Regions from separate parts of the Nocardia sp. NPDC052254 genome, predicted to be linked through region 3. Evidence: riboswitches for the same ligand, from Rfam matches in the RefSeq annotation. Region 3 holds a riboswitch; each other region holds the start of a gene.
What was found. Region 3 has a riboswitch for S-adenosylmethionine ahead of AB0L57_RS25620 (homoserine O-acetyltransferase). Riboswitches for the same ligand answer to the same signal wherever they lie in the genome.
Positions count from the first base shown of each region.

Region 1 (4,215 bases), on a different contig from region 3:
GGCGGAAGTGCACATCCTTGTCGTCGACCCAGTACCAGGCGCCCGGCTGCTCCGGCGTGACCGAGATCTTCAGATGCTTCTGTGCTTCCACCTTGTCCGACACCGGCGCGGTGAACTGGAACACCATCGGCTGGCCGACCCCGATTCCGGTGTCGGCCACCACATCCGGTGCCGGGACCACATTGGCGTAGGCCTTGTGCGCGGCGTCGATCGTGTTCACGGTGAAGGTCTTGTCGGTCGCGATCTGGGCCAGATCCACCGCCTCGGCGGCGACGCGATAGCTCACCCCGTAACCGAGCGGGTCCTTGGAGGTCCAGCTGTGCCGGTCCGCGGCGTAGGCGCCGTTCACGGGCTTGCCGTCGGCATCGGTGACGGTGACCGCGGTGAGCATCCCGTCGGCGGAATTCACCACGATCGGCGCCGACGGATTGAGCGGTCCGTGATCGGCCGCGGGCACATCGATGGTGGCCGGCGCGGTGAATTCCGGGGCCTTGGCCCCCGGTGCCGACGAGGAACCACCGCCGGAGTCTCCGCAACCCGTGGCCGCGACGACGATCGCCGCCATGATCGCCGACACCACCAGTAGAGATCGACGTCCACGCACGCCATCACCGCCCTCTGCTCGCCACCCACGCATGCGCTGCGCCCACCGGAAACCACCATCTCCAGTGGACACCACGAATCCGGTTTCGCGCCGCAGCAGCAGAGTACGTGTCGGCGCCCGACTTCGCGCGCCCGGCATTCCCGGACCAGGCATTTTGTCGGATTAGCGGCATTCCGCACGGTGTGGCCGTCTCACCCCATCCGGGTGATTCCGGGATCGCGGCGACGGCCGACAGTTGGGGTGAACCGCGGATCGCCAGGAAGGTATCCGATGTCGAGAACAGGCCTGCGATGGAAAAGCGTGCCGGTCACGGTCGGACGCTATGTGCGCAGTGCGCCGGGGACCTACATCTGGCTGGCCATCCTGCTGGTGTCCACCGTGGTGGTGCGGCACCTGTCGCCGCAGGACGCGCAGATCCTGCTCGGCAACCGGTCGACCAATCTGCACCACCTGCGAGAGGATCCGTTCCGGGTGCTGGTCACCAGCGCCTTCTGGCTCGCGGGCGGCGGCTGGCTCGGGTACGCGGTCACCTACAGCATCTTCCACGCTCAGGCCGAGCGCTGGCTGGGAACGCTGCGCTGGCTGATCGTGCTGGTGATCGCCCATGTGGGCGCGACCTACATCAGCGAAGGCGTGCTCTACTGGGCCATCCGTCACGGGTACGCACCGCCATCGGCGGTGAACACTCTCGATTACGGGGTGAGTTATGCCCTCGCGGGTGTGGTGGCGGTGCTGGTGTACCGGATCGCGTCGCCGTGGCGCTACCTCTATCTCGTCGGGGTGATCGTCTTCTACGCGATTCCGGTGTTCTCGAACCGAACCTTCACCGACATCGGCCATTTCAGCGCGATGACGCTCGGGTTCGCCTGCTATCCACTGACCCGAGGTCGGCCGGGGCCATGGGATCCGGTGGCCGCGTTGCGCGCGATCGCCGGATCCGTGCGACATCGGTCATGACATCGCCGCGCGATGTCCGCGACAAGGATTGGATTCAGCCCGATCCAGAGTGCTGACCGCGCATCGAGATTCGCCTAGCGTGACATTCCGCCCATCCAGAGCGATCGAGAGACCCGGCTCGCCGACGTCGCAGCAACCCCCTGCGGGGTGTGGGTGCTACCGCCGGGACCGATGGAGGAAATATCATGGTACGCACCGTTTTTCACGTCCACCGGAACGATCCGATGGTCGCGCCGCTGCTCGCCGGACTGGCCATCGAATACAGCGGCCGCTACGGCGGCAGCGCCGGTGCGGTGCACGCGGATCTGGTGAACCACCCGGCCGCCGATTTCGCGGCCCCGCACGGTGATCTGCTGGTGGTCGTCGAGGACGGCGAACCCGTCGCGGGCGGGGCGTTCCGACGCCACGACGAACGGACCGCCGAGCTCGAGCGCATCTGGACCGCGCCCGAACACCGCCGCCGCGGGCTGGCGAGTCTCGTCCTCGCCGAACTCGAGGCCGAGGCGCTGCGCCGCGGCTATCGCCGGATCCTCCTCACCACCGGCCCACGGCAACCGGAAGCGGTCGCCCTGTCCCGCCGCGCCGGATACACCGCCCTCGAGCCGGCGGTGTCGTCGCCGTCCGGACCGCTCGTGCACGCGTTCGAGAAGTACCCGACACGCTCGGCCGCAATACCGCTGCGCCGCAGCCGGTTCGGGCGCGACGGTGGGTACGGCCCGGCCCGTTCCGGATTGCGGTATCGGCCGATACCCAGCGGGCCCGTTCCCGCCTGAAATTCCTGCTGCCGACGCCGACCCACCGGCCCGGGTCGCGGCGCCGGCCGCCCGCCGTATCGATCCTCTCGGAGTCACCGAATGAAACGAATCCTCTCGCTGGCGAGCGCGGTCACCGCGACGCTGGCGATCGCCGCCTGCACACCCGCCTCCGGCGGTGGCGATGCCGGTCCACCGCAGCCGGGAGGCACCCTGCGTTACGGACTGTCCCAGGCTCCGACCTGCTCGGACCCGGCCCAGGCCGGCACCAACCAGACCCTCTACGTGACTCGGCAGATCGTGGACTCGCTCACCGATCAGAACCCGGCGACCGGCGAGATCACACCGTGGCTGGCCACCAGCTGGCAGGTGAGCCCGGACGCGAAGAGCTTCACATTCCATCTACGGCCGGATGTCACCTTCAGCGACGGCACGCCGCTGACCGCCACCTCCGTGCAGAAGAACTTCGACGCCATCGCCCACACCCTCACCACGGCGAAAGCGCCGCTGGGGGCCAGTTATCTGGCCGGCTACGCGGGCACCACGGTGATCGATCCCCTCACCGCCGACATTCGCTTCGACGCGCCGAATGCCCAATTCCTGCAGGCGTCCTCGACGCCACAGCTGGGCATTCTCGCCGATGTCACCACGGCGAAACCGGCCGAACAGCGCTGCCTCGGCGACGATATCGGCAGCGGCCCGTTCGTCTACGCGGGATACCGGCAGGACATCTCCGCGACCCTGGCCAGACGTCCCGGTTACCGATGGGGTTCGGCGGTCTTCGCACACCCTGGTGAGGCGTATCTGGATCGCATCGAATTCACGGTGGTTCCCGAGGCCGGCGTACGTACCGGAAGCCTGTCGTCGAATCAGCTCGATGCCGTCAGTGACGCACTGCCACAGGATGTTCCGCAGCTCGAGGCGACCGGCGCCGAGGTGCAGTTCGCCTCGAATCCGGGCGTCCCGTTCGGACTGCAGCCGAATCTGAGCCGGGCACCGCTGTCGGACGCCGCGGTGCGCCAAGCCCTGTTGCACGGAATCGACCGCACACAGCTGGTGGATACGGTCCTGGGACCACAGTTCCTGCCGGCGACCGGAGCACTCGCCTCGAAAACGCCCGGATACGTGGATCTTTCGAACTCGATCGGCTACGACCCGGAGCAGGCCCGCCACCTCCTCGACAACGCCGGATGGGCGCCCGGCGGCGACGGTATCCGCGTGAAGGACGGGCGTCGACTGTCGTTCGGCGTGCTGTTCAGCACCGCGTTCGCCGCCAATCGGGCAACGCTCGAACTGGTCCAGCAGCAACTACGCTCCATCGGGGTGGATCTGCGGCTCGAACTCGCGGCCGCGGGGGAATACACGGCGCGGCAGAATGCCGGAGATTTCGACACCACCTACTACAACACCACTCGCGCGGACGGCGACATCCTGCGCACCACCTTCGGCCGGGGCCAGCGGAATCTCAACCAGCGCGAGCCCATCGCAGCACTGGATCGAGCGCTCGCCGACCAACTCTCGACCACCGATCCGGCGGCGCGCGGCGCACTCGTCGCCGCGGCCCAGCGGTCGGTGATCGACAACGGGCTGTGGCTGCCGACCATCGAACTGTCGCAAGCGATCGGACGCTCGGCCGCCGTGCACGACCTGAGGTTCGAGGCCTCGGCGCGGCTGCAGTTCCACGACACCTGGCTGAGTACCCGATGAATCCGCTGACCCGGTATGTGATCGTGCGCGTCCTGCAGGCCGCCGGAGTGCTGTGGGCGGCCTTCACCGTCTCCTTCGCGGTGCTGTTCCTGCTGCCGTCGGATCCGGTACAGATGGCCGTCGACGCGGATCCGGGCGCGGTCCCCGACCCGGCCGCGATCGCCGAGTTGAAGGCCAGGTACGGGCTGGATCGCT
Region 1 covers NZ_JBFAUW010000001.1:59,639-63,853, reverse strand. The annotation lists gene AB0L57_RS00305 (Ig-like domain-containing protein) at 1-604, opposite strand, end outside; gene AB0L57_RS00300 (rhomboid-like protein) at 875-1,561, shown strand; SAM riboswitch class I at 1,650-1,739, shown strand; partial or broken gene AB0L57_RS00295 (GNAT family N-acetyltransferase) at 1,747-2,151, shown strand; gene AB0L57_RS00290 (ABC transporter substrate-binding protein) at 2,416-4,020, shown strand; gene AB0L57_RS00285 (ABC transporter permease) at 4,026-4,215, shown strand, end outside.
Region 1: another riboswitch for S-adenosylmethionine. It lies ahead of AB0L57_RS00295 (GNAT family N-acetyltransferase); the one in region 3 lies ahead of AB0L57_RS25620 (homoserine O-acetyltransferase).

Region 2 (4,215 bases), on a different contig from region 3:
CCGGGTGCGCCTGGACCGCTACCTCTACACCCCGATGGTTTATCCGGCCGACTACGGCTACATCGAGAACACCCTGGGCTCCGACGGCGATCCGCTGGACTGCCTGGTGCTCCTGCCGGAATCGGTGTTCCCGGGTGTCATCGTCGAGGCCCGTCCGGTGGGCGTGCTGCTGATGAGCGACGAGGCCGGCGGCGACGAGAAGCTGGTGGCGGTTCCGGCCGGCGACAAGCGCTGGGACCACATCCAGGATGTGAACGACATCCCGGAATTCGAGCGCAAGGCCATCGAGCACTTCTTCGAGCACTACAAGGATCTCGAGCCCGGAAAGTGGGTCAAGGTCGACGGCTGGGACAACCGCGCCAAGGCCGAGACCCTCACCGACGAGGCGTACAAGCGACTGCAGGAGCAGGGCGGGCACTGATCGGCGTCCGACGGCGCTCGTCTTCGCGAGCGCCGTCGCGGGACCGCCGATTGCCCGCCGCTACTTGCCGCGGAAGACCGGGCTGCGCTTCTCGAACACGGCCTGAATCGCCTCGGTGAGATCTTCCGAGGGCAGGAACGCCGCATTCCACGCCGAAACGTAGCGCAGACCGTCGGCGATCTTGCCCGCCTTGGGCTGATCGAGGACGTCCTTGATGCCCTGCACGACCAGTGGCGGGTTCGCGGCGATCTCCTCGGCCAGTTCCTGCGCGGCCGCCAGCACCGCCTCCTGGTCGGGGTGGACGTCGTTGATCAGGCCGATCTTCTCGGCTCGCGCCGCGTCGATGTCCTTGCCGGTGAAGGCGAGTTCGCGCAGATGCCCCTCGCCGATGATGTCCGGCAGCCGATGCAGCGAACCGATATCGGCCACGATCGCGACCTTCGCCTCGCGCAGACTGAAGCTCGCCTCGGCACTGGCCAGCCGGATGTCGGCAGCGGCGATCAGATCCAGACCACCACCGACGCACCAGCCGGACACCGCCGCGATGACGGGTTTGCGGCAGTTCGCGACCGCGGTCACCGAATCCTGCATGCGCCGGATCTCGTGCAGGAAATCGGTGCGCGGCGCGGCCAGGGCCTTCTCGCCCAGCAGTGGGCCGAATGTCGGGCTCATGGCCGGCAGATCCAGACCATAGGAGAAGTTCTTACCCGATCCGGTCAGTACGATCGCCCGGATCTCGGCGTCCGCGTCCAGTTCGGCGAAGATCTGCGGCAGTTCGCTCCAGAAGTCCGGTCCCATCGCATTGCCCTTGCCGGGCCCGGTCAGCGTCACGCGCGCGACAGCACCGGTGCGATCGACCTCGAAAGCCTTCCAATCAGTCATTCTTACAGCGTATCGGGGCAGTTCGCAGGCTCGGGCGCAGCGGTCCGGAATATGTCACGGGGCACAGGACGTAGTTTGGAACCGTGAGCAGTTCCCAGCGACCCGATGCCGAGGTCGCAGATCTCGGCCCCAGCGATGACGGCATCACCGCGGCACAGTATCGATCCGCCATGCGGCACTATCCGGCCGGCGTGACAATCGTCACCCTCGCCCGCCCGGATCGGCCGGTGGGTTTCACCGCCACCTCATTCGCCTCGCTGTCGCTGGATCCGCCACTCATCTCGTTCAACATCGCGCACAGGTCCTCGTCGATCGATGCGATGTCACAGGCCGATTCCGTAGTGGTCCACTTTCTCGGCGAACATCAACAACATCTGGCACAACGGTTTTCGCGATCGGCCGAACACCGGTTCACCGATCCTGCGTTGTGGTCGACGCTCGAGACCGGTGAACCGGTCCTGCACGACACACCGATCTGGGTACGCGCCACGGTGCATCGGCTGATCCCCATCGGCGATCACACCCTGGTGGTCGGCCTGGTGACCCGGGTACACGACGACACCGCGGACGAGCCGATGCGCAACCCGCTGCTGTACTACAACGGCACATATCACCGCCCGGCCGGATTGGACTGACACCCAAAGATTGTGGAGGCGGGCATTCGCGCCGGCGCGAATACGCGGCAACCCTCCGTCCGCCACGGCGCTTGACAATCCGCCACGCCGTCTGCCAGTCTCGGCTCAGGTCATGAGTGCCAGCATCAAGCCCCGGCTCGCTGGTCGGCAACCCTCCTCCGCGGTGGGGTGCTCCGGGTGACGACCTGGCCGTTTGTTCGACCGAACACGGCAAGCGCGGACTCCGATCATCGTTGCACTCCCGGAGTCCCAGGACCGAGGGATTGTCCCGATGAGTACTGCTGTCTCCGACATTGCCGTCCCCGACGCCGATTCGGCCACCGAAACCGTTGCCGCGCACCATAACCGGGCTGAATCCGGGTGCTCCGGCAACACCACCCGCGCCTGCCGAACCGGCGACCCGATCGCCCGCGTCTCCGGCTGTGAGCTCCGAGTTCCCCTGGTGCAGGGCGGATTCACGACCTACGCCAATTTCGACTACGCCGCCAGCACACCGGCTCTGGCCCGGGTCACCGACCGGGTGAACGAACTGCTCCCCTACTACGCCAGCGTGCACCGCGGCGCCGGCTACGCCTCGCGGATCAGCACCGATTGCTATGAGGCCGCGCGCAATTCGGTGGCCCGTGCGGTGCACGCGGCCGCCGATCAGGTCGTCGTCTTCACCCGCAACACCACCGACTCGCTGAATCTGCTCGCCTCCTGCGTCCCGGGCGACACCGTGGTCCTCGACATCGAGCACCACGCGAACTTCCTGCCCTGGACCTGCGGCGGCCGCCGAGTGGTGCGTGCCGCCACCACGATCGCCGAGACGCTCCGCCGCATCGAGGCCGAACTGCGCGCCGAACCCGCTGCACTGCTTGCGATTACGGGCGCCTCGAATGTGACCGGCGAGGTGCTGCCGCTGGCGGAACTGACGACGCTCGCACACGAGTGCGGAGCGCGGATCCTCGTCGACGCCGCGCAGCTGGCACCGCACCGGCGCATCGATCTGCAGGCGAGTTCATCCGGAATCGACTATCTCGCCTTCTCCGGGCACAAGCTCTACGCCCCGTTCGGTGCCGGCGTGCTCGTCGGCCGGCGCGATTGGCTCGACGCGGCGCCGCCATATCTGGCCGGCGGCGGCGCGGTCACCACCGTGACCACCGAGGATGTCCGTTGGGCGTGCGCACCTCAGCGGCACGAGGCGGGGTCCCCGAACGTGCTGGGGGCGGCGGCGGTCGCGGCGGCCTGCGAGACCCTGGCGGACCTCGACGAACAGGCAGTGGTCGAACATGAGCACCACCTGATCCAGCGACTGCGCGACGGTCTGGAAACCACTGCGGGACTGGAGTTTCTGCGCATCTTCGACGACAGCACGGACAGTGTCGGCATCGTCGCGTTCACCATCGACGGATTCGAGCCGGGCCGGATCGCGGCATATCTGTCGGCGGAGTACGGCATCGGTGTGCGGGACGGCAAATTCTGCGCACATCCGCTGCTGCGGCGGCTGGGAGTCGACGGGGCGGTCCGCGCCAGTGTCGGCCTGGGCACCTCGGTCGCCGATGTGGACCGCCTGATCGACGCGCTGCATCGACTGGTCCGGGACGGGGCCCGCTGGAATTACACCCGCGCCGACGGGCAGTGGTCTGCGCTACCGGAGACCCGGGCGGGTCTCACCGAATCCCGACCCGGCGCCGCGCCCTGCACGGTCCGAGATCCTCAGGGCACCAGATAGCGCGCGGCCAGCTCCTCCACCAGCGGATCGCCATCGGTGACGGAATCGAGCGCCTCGAGGTCCTCTTCGATGGCGATCTGGCGCGGATCGTCCTGTTCGGGGTCGGGTGCACCGTCCTCGTTCAGCTGGCGCAGCATTTTCGCGCGCACTCGTGTCTTCAACGAATCAGTGGTCTCCGCTTCGGCCATATCTTCAGCATGCCCGGCTAGGCAGGGGCCAGCCAGGTGCCCAGGGGTGTGTTGCGTACCACGGTGAACACCACGAGGGCGCCGATCAGCACCCACTGCCCACGCTGGCCGACAGTGAACGGGAAGGTCCCGTCGGGCCGTCCGCGCCAACGGCCGAACGCCCACCGGCCCCACCAGAACACCACGGTGACCAGCAGCGGTAGCAGGAAGACATTGCTGTGCACGGCATCGAGCAGCCGACCCTCGGTGAGGTTGTGCATCGCCCGCAGGCCGCCGCACCCCGGGCACCACCAACCGGTGAGTGCGTAGAAGGGGCAGATTCCGTAGGAACCGTGCGTATGCGGATCGCGGAAATGCAGCAGGACCGCCGCACCC
Region 2 covers NZ_JBFAUW010000002.1:30,714-34,928, forward strand. The annotation lists gene ppa (inorganic diphosphatase) at 1-421, shown strand, start outside; gene AB0L57_RS05090 (crotonase/enoyl-CoA hydratase family protein) at 482-1,303, opposite strand; gene AB0L57_RS05095 (flavin reductase family protein) at 1,474-1,938, shown strand; SAM riboswitch class IV at 2,047-2,161, shown strand; gene AB0L57_RS05100 (aminotransferase class V-fold PLP-dependent enzyme) at 2,210-3,652, shown strand; gene AB0L57_RS05105 (hypothetical protein) at 3,637-3,840, opposite strand; gene AB0L57_RS05110 (DUF2752 domain-containing protein) at 3,858-4,215, opposite strand, start outside.
Region 2: another riboswitch for S-adenosylmethionine. It lies ahead of AB0L57_RS05100 (aminotransferase class V-fold PLP-dependent enzyme); the one in region 3 lies ahead of AB0L57_RS25620 (homoserine O-acetyltransferase).

Region 3 (4,215 bases):
GCCGTCGTAGTTCTTGCAGGCCCAGACGTAGCCGCCCTCCCACTTCAGGGCGGAGGCGACCATGTCGTCGATCAGACGGTGCTCGTAGGTGAGACCGGCGGCCTCGAACTCCTGCTTGAACTCGGTCTCGAAGACTTCCTGGAACGTATCCTTGAACATGCCGTCGTAGGCCTTCAGGATGGTGTTCTTGGTCGACATGTAGACCGGGTAGTTCTGCTGCAGGCCGTAGTTCAGCGAGGCCCGCGCGAAGTCCTCGATGGACTTCTTGAAGTTGTACATACCCATGACGACGCCGCCGTCCTCGGGCATCTTCACCACTTCGTGGACGATCGGCTCGGAGCCGTCCTCCGGGGTGAACTGGATCGTGACGGTGCCGGCCTGATGCACCTTGAAGTCCGTGGCGCGGTACTGGTCACCGAAGGCGTGACGGCCGATGATGATCGGCTTGGTCCAGCCCGGCACCAGGCGCGGCACATTGGAGATGATGATCGGGGCGCGGAAGATGGTGCCGCCGAGGATGTTACGAATCGTGCCGTTCGGCGAACGCCACATCTTCTTGAGATTGAACTCCTCGACCCGAGCCTCGTCGGGGGTGATGGTGGCGCATTTGACGCCGACACCGTGTTTCTTGATGGCATTGGCCGCATCGACGGTGACCTGGTCGTCGGTCTTGTCGCGGTATTCGATGCCCAGGTCGTAGTACTCGAGGTTCACATCGAGGTACGGATGGATCAGCTTGTCCTTGATGAACTGCCAGATGATCCGGGTCATCTCGTCGCCGTCGAGTTCGACGACGGTCCCTTCAACCTTGATCTTGGACATGGATCTTCGTGTCCTCCTAAGGAAGGTGTGCTCCCATTGCACGGCCAGGCGAGCACGCTTGTGAGCGGACCCCAGCTGTTCAACAGACAACGTATACGCCCCGCGTTGTCCACGAGACGCCTGGTGCTAAACAAGACAAGCGTACTGGTGCGCTGGGTCTCAATGACAGGGGCCGCCCCATTGAGGGAGTCGCACGTCACACCGACCATCTCGCACCGGGGCGATCGACCCGGTTGTCCGCGCGGAATCGGGCGAGCCCAACTCTCGCGTCCACCGGGGCCGATTGTTAACATCCACGTCAGGTCATGAGTGCCAGCGCCAAGCCCCGGCTCGCTGGCCGGCAACCCTCCAGTTGCGGTGGGGTGCTCCGGGTGATTGACCGGGCTCTCGAAAGCCGAGAGCAAGCGCGACTATCAGGAGCAACCAGTGAGTGAGTTCACCGTGCCCCGCGGCAAGTGTGTAGAGGCGGCAGCGCGTTCCAGGCGTGTCGCTACGATCGGGGATGTGTGTTCCCTCGTCGTCCGTGCTGCTTCGACCTCGCGCGCGCACCCGTCGCGCGCCGATCTGGCGGCCGCCGGTGCCATGCCCCGGCCGGCCCGCAGACCGATGGTGGCGGCCGGAATCGACCACCCCGTGTGGCAGGCGCGGTGACCGTGAGTATCGAATCGAGTGCGTCCCGCGCGGGCGCAACCGCGCTGCTACCACCCCCGGACGGCAGTCTGGGAGTCATCGCGATCGGCGAGGTCCGGCTGGAGAACGGCGCGGTCGTGCCCGGCGTGGAGCTGGCCGTCCAGCGCTGGGGTGAGCTCTCGCCCGAACTCGACAACGTGGTCCTGGTCGAGCACGCCCTGACCGGTGACTCGCACGTCTGCGGACGGCCGGACGATCGGCACGCGCTGCCGGGCTGGTGGGACGGCCTGGTCGGCCCCGGCGCGGCGCTCGATACCGATCGCTGGTGTGTCATCGCGACGAATGTGCTCGGCGGCTGTCAGGGCAGCACCGGGCCCGCCTCCCCGGCACCGGACGGAAAGCCCTGGGGCACGCGGTTTCCCGAGATCTCGATCCGCGATCAGGTCGAGGCCGAGGTCGTGCTGCTGGATCTGCTGGGTATCGCCCGCACGGCCGCGGTGGTCGGCGGTTCCATGGGCGGCATGCGGGTGCTGGAGTGGATGGCCGGTCACCCCGATCGTGTCGACGCCGCCCTGGTCCTGGCCGTCGGCGCCCGCGCGACCGCCGACCAGATCGGCACCCAGACCACGCAGATCGCCGCGATCACATCCGATCCGGACTGGCAGGGCGGCGAGTATCACGGCACGGGCCGCAGCCCGCGGGCCGGACTGGGGGTCGCGCGCCGTATCGCACACCTGACCTACCGCACCGAATTCGAACTCGATCACCGGTTCGCCAACACCGCTCAGGGCACGGAAGACCCGTGGGACGGTGGGCGTTACGCGGTGCAGAGCTATCTCGACCATCAGGCCGACAAGCTCGTCGCCCGATTCGACGCCGCCACCTACATCCTGCTCACCGAGGCGATGAACCGCCACGATGTGGGACGCGGCCGCGGGGGTATCGAGGCCGCTCTGGCCGCCATCCCGGTGCCGTGCCTGGTCGGCGGCGTGGACTCGGATCGGTTGTATCCGTTGCGGACCCAGCAGGAGCTGGCCGATCTGCTGCCCGGCTGCAAGGGCCTGGAAGTGGTGCACTCCCGCGACGGGCACGACGGATTCCTCACCGAGACCGCGGCGATCGGCAAGATGCTGGAACAGACCATGGAGCTGGCGCTCGCGGCGCGCGAGGCCCGCGCGTCCTGAGCACAGCGCCGCCACGCTCGGCCCGGCAGTGGGCCGAGCGGGTGCGGCCGGTTCGATCGCGAGTGGCTCAGCCGACGCCGAGGCTGCTGATCGTTGCCGCCAGAACGATGATGGCACCGCCGAGAACGGTGTAGGCCCCGATATCGAAGGGCCGGCTCCGCACCGCCAGCAATCCGACCCGGGCCGTGGGCAGGCACAAGCGCAGCGCCGCCGCGAGCAGTGTTGCCCCGCCGATGAAGAACGCGCCACGGCGCCAGCGGTCCTGGGCCACGAAGACCACGGCAACCAGCAGGACCACAACGACCAGCAGCATCGGCAGATGAAGGGGGAAGCGGTTCGCCGGGCTGGAATGCTGCGGTTGTGTGGTGGGCGCGTCGGTCACGGCTGCGATTCTCGCATGTGCGACCCGAGTCGCGACGACCACCGGATGCGGCCGCCGCGACCGAGCGGCGATGCGCCCCCGAGCGGGGCCGTGTAGCGAATACCCCTGCCGAGAGGGGGCGCAGGTCGGCCGCTGGATGGGGCCGGCCTACGCCCCGGCGGCGATCAGATGCCGAACGGTGCGGCGTAGCGGATACGGCCCGACGGAACCGGATGATCCTCGTCGAGCGCGAGGACCATCAGCGCATCGTCGGGAACATCGATACTCAGATCGATGCCGTATTGGCCGGCCCGTCGGAAGCCGAACCGTGGGTAGTACTCGGGATGACCGAGCACTGTGACGAAATGCTCCCCACGGTCTGCCGCCGTCCGCAGTGTGTTACGGATGGCCGCGGCTCCCGCGCCGGTGCGCTGGAACTCGGGCGATACGGCACAGGGCCCGAGGCACAGGGCCGGGATGTCGCCGATGTGGCAGCGGGTCAGCAGCGCGAAGCCGGCGACGGTGCCGTCGGGTGCGGTCGCCACGATCGACAGGCCGTCGATCCAGGCCGGATCCGCGCGCAACGCCTCGACGAGGTCGGCTTCGTCCGGTCGGTCGAATGCGGCGGTGTTGATCGCGTGGACGGCGGGAATGTCGGCGGCGGTTTCGGCGCGTGTGATCCAGTTACGAATGGTCAATGGTACGAATCCGTTTCGTATCGGTAGGTGATGATTCGGCGAGGACGGAATCAGGCCGCGGCGCGGAAGGAGCCGATGCCCCCGGGGAGATATCCGGCAGATGCGCGCACAACGGCCTCGTGCACAGTCATCAACCCACCTCCTGCGAAACTCACCGACACCGCGGTGCCGATACAACGGATCGGCCGTCAGAAGACGGCCGCCGGTCACGGTAACAGAAGGCCGGGCTCCGCGGCGTGGGCCGCCGGGCGGGCGGGTACCGTCTCGGTGTGCTCAAGCTGGTGTTCTTCGAACCGCGTATCCCGCCGAATACGGGCAATGCGATCCGTTTGGCGGCCGGTACCGGATGCGAGCTGCATCTGATCGAACCGCTCGGCTTCGATCTTTCGGAGCCGAAGCTGCGCCGGGCCGGACTCGACTATCACGATCTGGCCGTGGTGACGGTGCACGAAAATCTCACGGCCGCATGGAAATCGCTGCGACCCGAGCGAGTGTTCGCCTTCACCACCCATGCCACCAC
Region 3 covers NZ_JBFAUW010000011.1:199,942-204,156, forward strand. The annotation lists gene AB0L57_RS25615 (NADP-dependent isocitrate dehydrogenase) at 1-822, opposite strand, end outside; SAM riboswitch class IV at 1,124-1,235, shown strand; gene AB0L57_RS25620 (homoserine O-acetyltransferase) at 1,482-2,636, shown strand; gene AB0L57_RS25625 (DUF3017 domain-containing protein) at 2,704-2,949, opposite strand; gene AB0L57_RS25630 (N-acetyltransferase) at 3,183-3,695, opposite strand; gene AB0L57_RS25635 (tRNA (cytidine(34)-2'-O)-methyltransferase) at 3,965-4,215, shown strand, end outside.

Region 4 (4,215 bases), on a different contig from region 3:
GATCCAGCGCGAGGATCTGCTCGTCGGTGACATCCGGGGGCAGATTGATCACCCCGACCCAGTTCGGACCGAGTTCGGCCAGTGCCGCGATCATGAAGGTGGAGTCGGCGCCCTGGAAGGACGCGCTCACCACCGCACCACCGTCGACATCGAAATTCGCCATGCGCTTGCGATAGTCGCCGATGGTGTACGGCTGCGGCAGGTAGCCCTGATTCTCGATCAGCGGATACCGCGGGTCGATGATGTGAACGTGTGAATCGAACACGTGATCAGCATGCCTCAGGTCGGTGACGAATGCGGATCGGGTGTGTGATGTTCACACCTTGTGCGGCTCGCTGGCGCGCAGCATGTCCTCGCGCTCGACGACCTTGACCCGCTCGCGGCCCTCCGGCTCGCCGAGGGCGCGCTCGTGCGCATCCAGGCGGTACCAGCCGGCCCAGGTGGTGAACGGGATGCCCTTCTCCTCCAGGAACTTCAGGATCGCCTCCGGATCGGGCTCGGCGGCGGGGGTGAAGGCGGCGGCATCGTCGAGCAGGCAGGCGATGGTCTCGTTCGCATCGCCCTTGGTGTGCCCGATCAGGCCGACCGGACCGCGCTTGATCCAGCCGGTGACATAGGTCTGCGGCAGGAAGCGCTGAGCGGGGTCCTCGGCGGAGTCGTCGGCGAGCACACGCCCGGCCTCGTTGGGGACGGTTCCGGCCTGATCGTCGAACGGCAGCGCCGGGATGTTCTGCGACAGGTAGCCCACGGCACGGTAGATCGCCTGGACGTCCCAGTCCCTGTGGGTGCCGGTGCCCTTGACGTTGCCGGTGCCGTCGAGGGTCGTGCGCTCGGTGCGCAGGCCCACCACCTTGCCGTCGGCGCCGAGCACCTCGGCGGGGGATTCGAAGAAGTGCAGGAACAGCTTGTGCGGACGGTCGCCGACATCGCGGATGGCCCACTGCTCGAGGGTGTTGCAGACCATGTCGACCTGCTTGGAGTGGCGGCGCGCGGCTTCCGACCCCTCGTCGTAGTCGATGTCCTCGGGCTCGACGATCACCTCGATGTTCGGCGAGTGATCGAGTTCGCGAAGCTCGAGCGGGGTGAACTTGGCCTGGGCGGGACCGCGGCGACCGAAGACGTGCACCTCGAGCGCCTTGTTGTTCTTCAGGCCCTCGTAGACGTTCGGCGGGATCTCGGTCGGCAGCAGCTCGTCACCGGTCTTGGCCAGCACACGGGCGACATCGAGCGCGACGTTGCCGACGCCGAGGACCGCGACCTTCTCCGCGTCCAGCGGCCAGCTGCGCGGCACATCCGGGTGACCGTCGTACCAGGACACGAAGTCCGCGGCGCCATAGCTGCCGTCGAGGTCGATACCGGGGACGCCGAGTGCGCGGTCGGCGTTCGCACCGGTGGAGAAGATCACCGCGTCATAGAAACGCCGCAGGTCCTCGAGGTCGATGTCGCTGCCGTAGTCGATGTTGCCGAGCAGGCGGACCTCAGGCTTGTCGAGCACCTTGTGCAGGGCGGTGATGATGCCCTTGATGCGGGGGTGGTCGGGGGCGACGCCGTAGCGGATCAGTCCGAAGGGCGCGGGCATCCGCTCGTAGAGATCGATGCTCGCCTCGACATCGGACTTCATCAGCGCGTCGGCGGCATAGATACCGGCCGGTCCGGCACCCACGATCGCGATGCGCAGGGGGCGGTCGATCGCGCCGCCATTCGTTCCAGCGTGTTCGGTCATTTCTACGCGCACCCTTTGGTCGAAAACACTCGTCTTTTTAATCTCAGCCGTCTTTCTTAGCTTAGGCTAAGTTGACGTGCGGGCCGGAATCTGCCCGGTTGGCTGTGGTGCCGGCGCTGCTTCGTTGCCGCGCCCGGAACCATCCGATCCGTGCACCGGATATGGCCGGAGTTCTGCCGATTCTATCGGTGGTGTACATCGCAGCTGTTCCCGGTGCCCGCCGAAAAACGCAGGCGTGATCTTCGACACTTCGGCCCGCCGGGGATGATCGACCCCATGAGCGACAGCGATCAGGAAACCCCGCGCGACGATCCGGCAATCCCGATCGATCAGCGTGAGGCCACGCGTTCGGCGATGCCGTTCCTGATCGCCGTGGTCATCGCCGGGATCGCGGTGATCGCTGTCGTCGTCCTCGCGCTCGCCCGCCCGGTCGAGAACAATGTCACAGATACCGATCGGGTCGCCGTGGCCGCGCGCAACTTCGCCACGGCCCGAAGCGATTCCGACGCCGACCGGCGCAAGACCACCGAATGCGCGAACTTCGACGAGAAGAAATCGCCGCTGGGTCCGGACTCGGTCGGCAAGAAGTACGAACTCGCCGGAGTCGATGCGGTGAAGATCGACGGCGACCACGCCACCGCCTCGGTGACCAGCCAGATCGATGGTCGCAAGAGCGTGGCGAACTGGAATTTCGTCCAGGAGAAGGGGGTCTGGCTGGTATGTGGCAATGCATGATTCCGACCGGTCGGCGTTTGACAATCTACCCTGTGACCAGGCATTCTCGGTTCAGGTCATGAGTGCCAGCGCCAAGCCCCGGCTCGCTGGCCGGCAACCCTCCTCCGCGGTGGGGTGCTCCGGGTGACGACCAGGCCGTGGTCCGACCGGACACGGCAAGTGCGGATTCCGTAGGAGGTTCGACAAGTGAGCTACGCCGGTGACATCACGCCCGGGCAGGCGTGGGAGTTGTTGCGCGACAATGCCGATGCGGTGCTGGTGGATGTGCGCACCGAGGCCGAGTGGCGATTCGTCGGTGTACCGGACACCGCCGCGATCGAACGGCCGACGGCGCTGATCGAGTGGGTCGATTTCGGTGGGTCGCCCAATCCGGATTTCGTGGCCCAGCTGCAACAGCTGCTGGCCGATCGAGGCATCGACAGCGATGCCCCGGTGATCTTCCTGTGCCGTTCGGGCCAGCGCTCGATCGGAGCGGCCACCGCCGCCACCGCGGCCGGATTCGCGCCCTCCTACAACGTGCTGGAGGGTTTCGAGGGACCGCTGGACGCCGACGGTCATCGCGGCGGTGCGGGCTGGCGCGCGCTCGGGCTGCCCTGGCGGCAGTCGTGAGCGGCGTTTCCTCAGCTGCCGGCACCGCAGGAGAAGGCCCTGTGTGGCAATTGATTTCACGTAGTCGGGCGCTGTTCCCGGCGAGCCCGGTCCGCCGGGTCGATGGGAGGCATTCATGATCACCGGCGGTGCATTCGATCGTCCGCTACCCGAGGGTGTGGGCCCCGCGACACTGGGTGTGCGCGGCGGGGTGCGGCGCTCCGGATTCGAGGAGACCTCCGAGGCGCTGTATCTGTCCTCCGGATTCGTCTATGAGAGCGCGGAGGCGGCGGAGGCGGCCTTCACCGGCGATATCGAGCATTTCGTCTATTCGCGCTACGGCAATCCGACCGTCGCCATGTTCGAGGAGCGGATGCGGCTGCTCGAAGGCGCCGAAGCCTGCTTCGCGACCGCGAGCGGTATGTCGGCGGTGTTCACCGCACTGGCCGCACTGCTCGGACAGGGCGATCGGCTGGTCGCCGCGCGCAGCCTGTTCGGCTCCTGTTTCGTGGTGTGCAACGAGATCCTGCCGCGCTGGGGTGTGGAAACCGTCTTCGTCGACGGTGAGGATCTCGAGCAGTGGGAACAGGCGCTGTCGCAGCCGACGGCCGCCGTCTTCTTCGAGACGCCCTCGAACCCGATGCAGACCCTCGTCGATGTGCGCCGGGTGAGCGAGCTGGCCCATGCCGCCGGCGCGAAAGTGGTGCTGGACAACGTCTTCGCGACGCCGCTGCTGCAGCGCAGCCTCGATCTGGGCGCCGATGTGGTGGTGTATTCGGGCACCAAGCACATCGACGGTCAGGGCCGGGTGCTCGGCGGCGCGATCCTGGGCGACAGCGAATACATCAACGGCCCCGTCAAGAACCTGATGCGGCACACCGGTCCGGCGCTGAGCCCGTTCAATGCCTGGACCCTGCTCAAGGGCCTGGAGACCATGCCGCTGCGAGTGCGGCAGTCGACGCGGTCCGCACTGGCCGTCGCGCAGTTCCTGGAGCAGCATCCGGCGGTCGCGTGGACCAAGTACCCGTTCCTCACCTCGCATCCGCAGCACGAGCTGGCCACCTCGCAGATGTCGGGCGGCGGCACCGTGGTGACCTTCGAACTGGCCGCCGGTCCCGACGAGGGCAAGAAGCGGGCCTTCGAGGTGCTGAACCGGCTGCGCATCGTGG
Region 4 covers NZ_JBFAUW010000002.1:838,238-842,452, forward strand. The annotation lists gene AB0L57_RS08725 (amidohydrolase family protein) at 1-265, opposite strand, end outside; gene AB0L57_RS08730 (FAD-dependent oxidoreductase) at 317-1,723, opposite strand; gene AB0L57_RS08735 (hypothetical protein) at 2,000-2,458, shown strand; SAM riboswitch class IV at 2,513-2,626, shown strand; gene AB0L57_RS08740 (rhodanese-like domain-containing protein) at 2,645-3,067, shown strand; gene AB0L57_RS08745 (O-succinylhomoserine sulfhydrylase) at 3,183-4,215, shown strand, end outside.
Region 4: another riboswitch for S-adenosylmethionine. It lies ahead of AB0L57_RS08740 (rhodanese-like domain-containing protein); the one in region 3 lies ahead of AB0L57_RS25620 (homoserine O-acetyltransferase).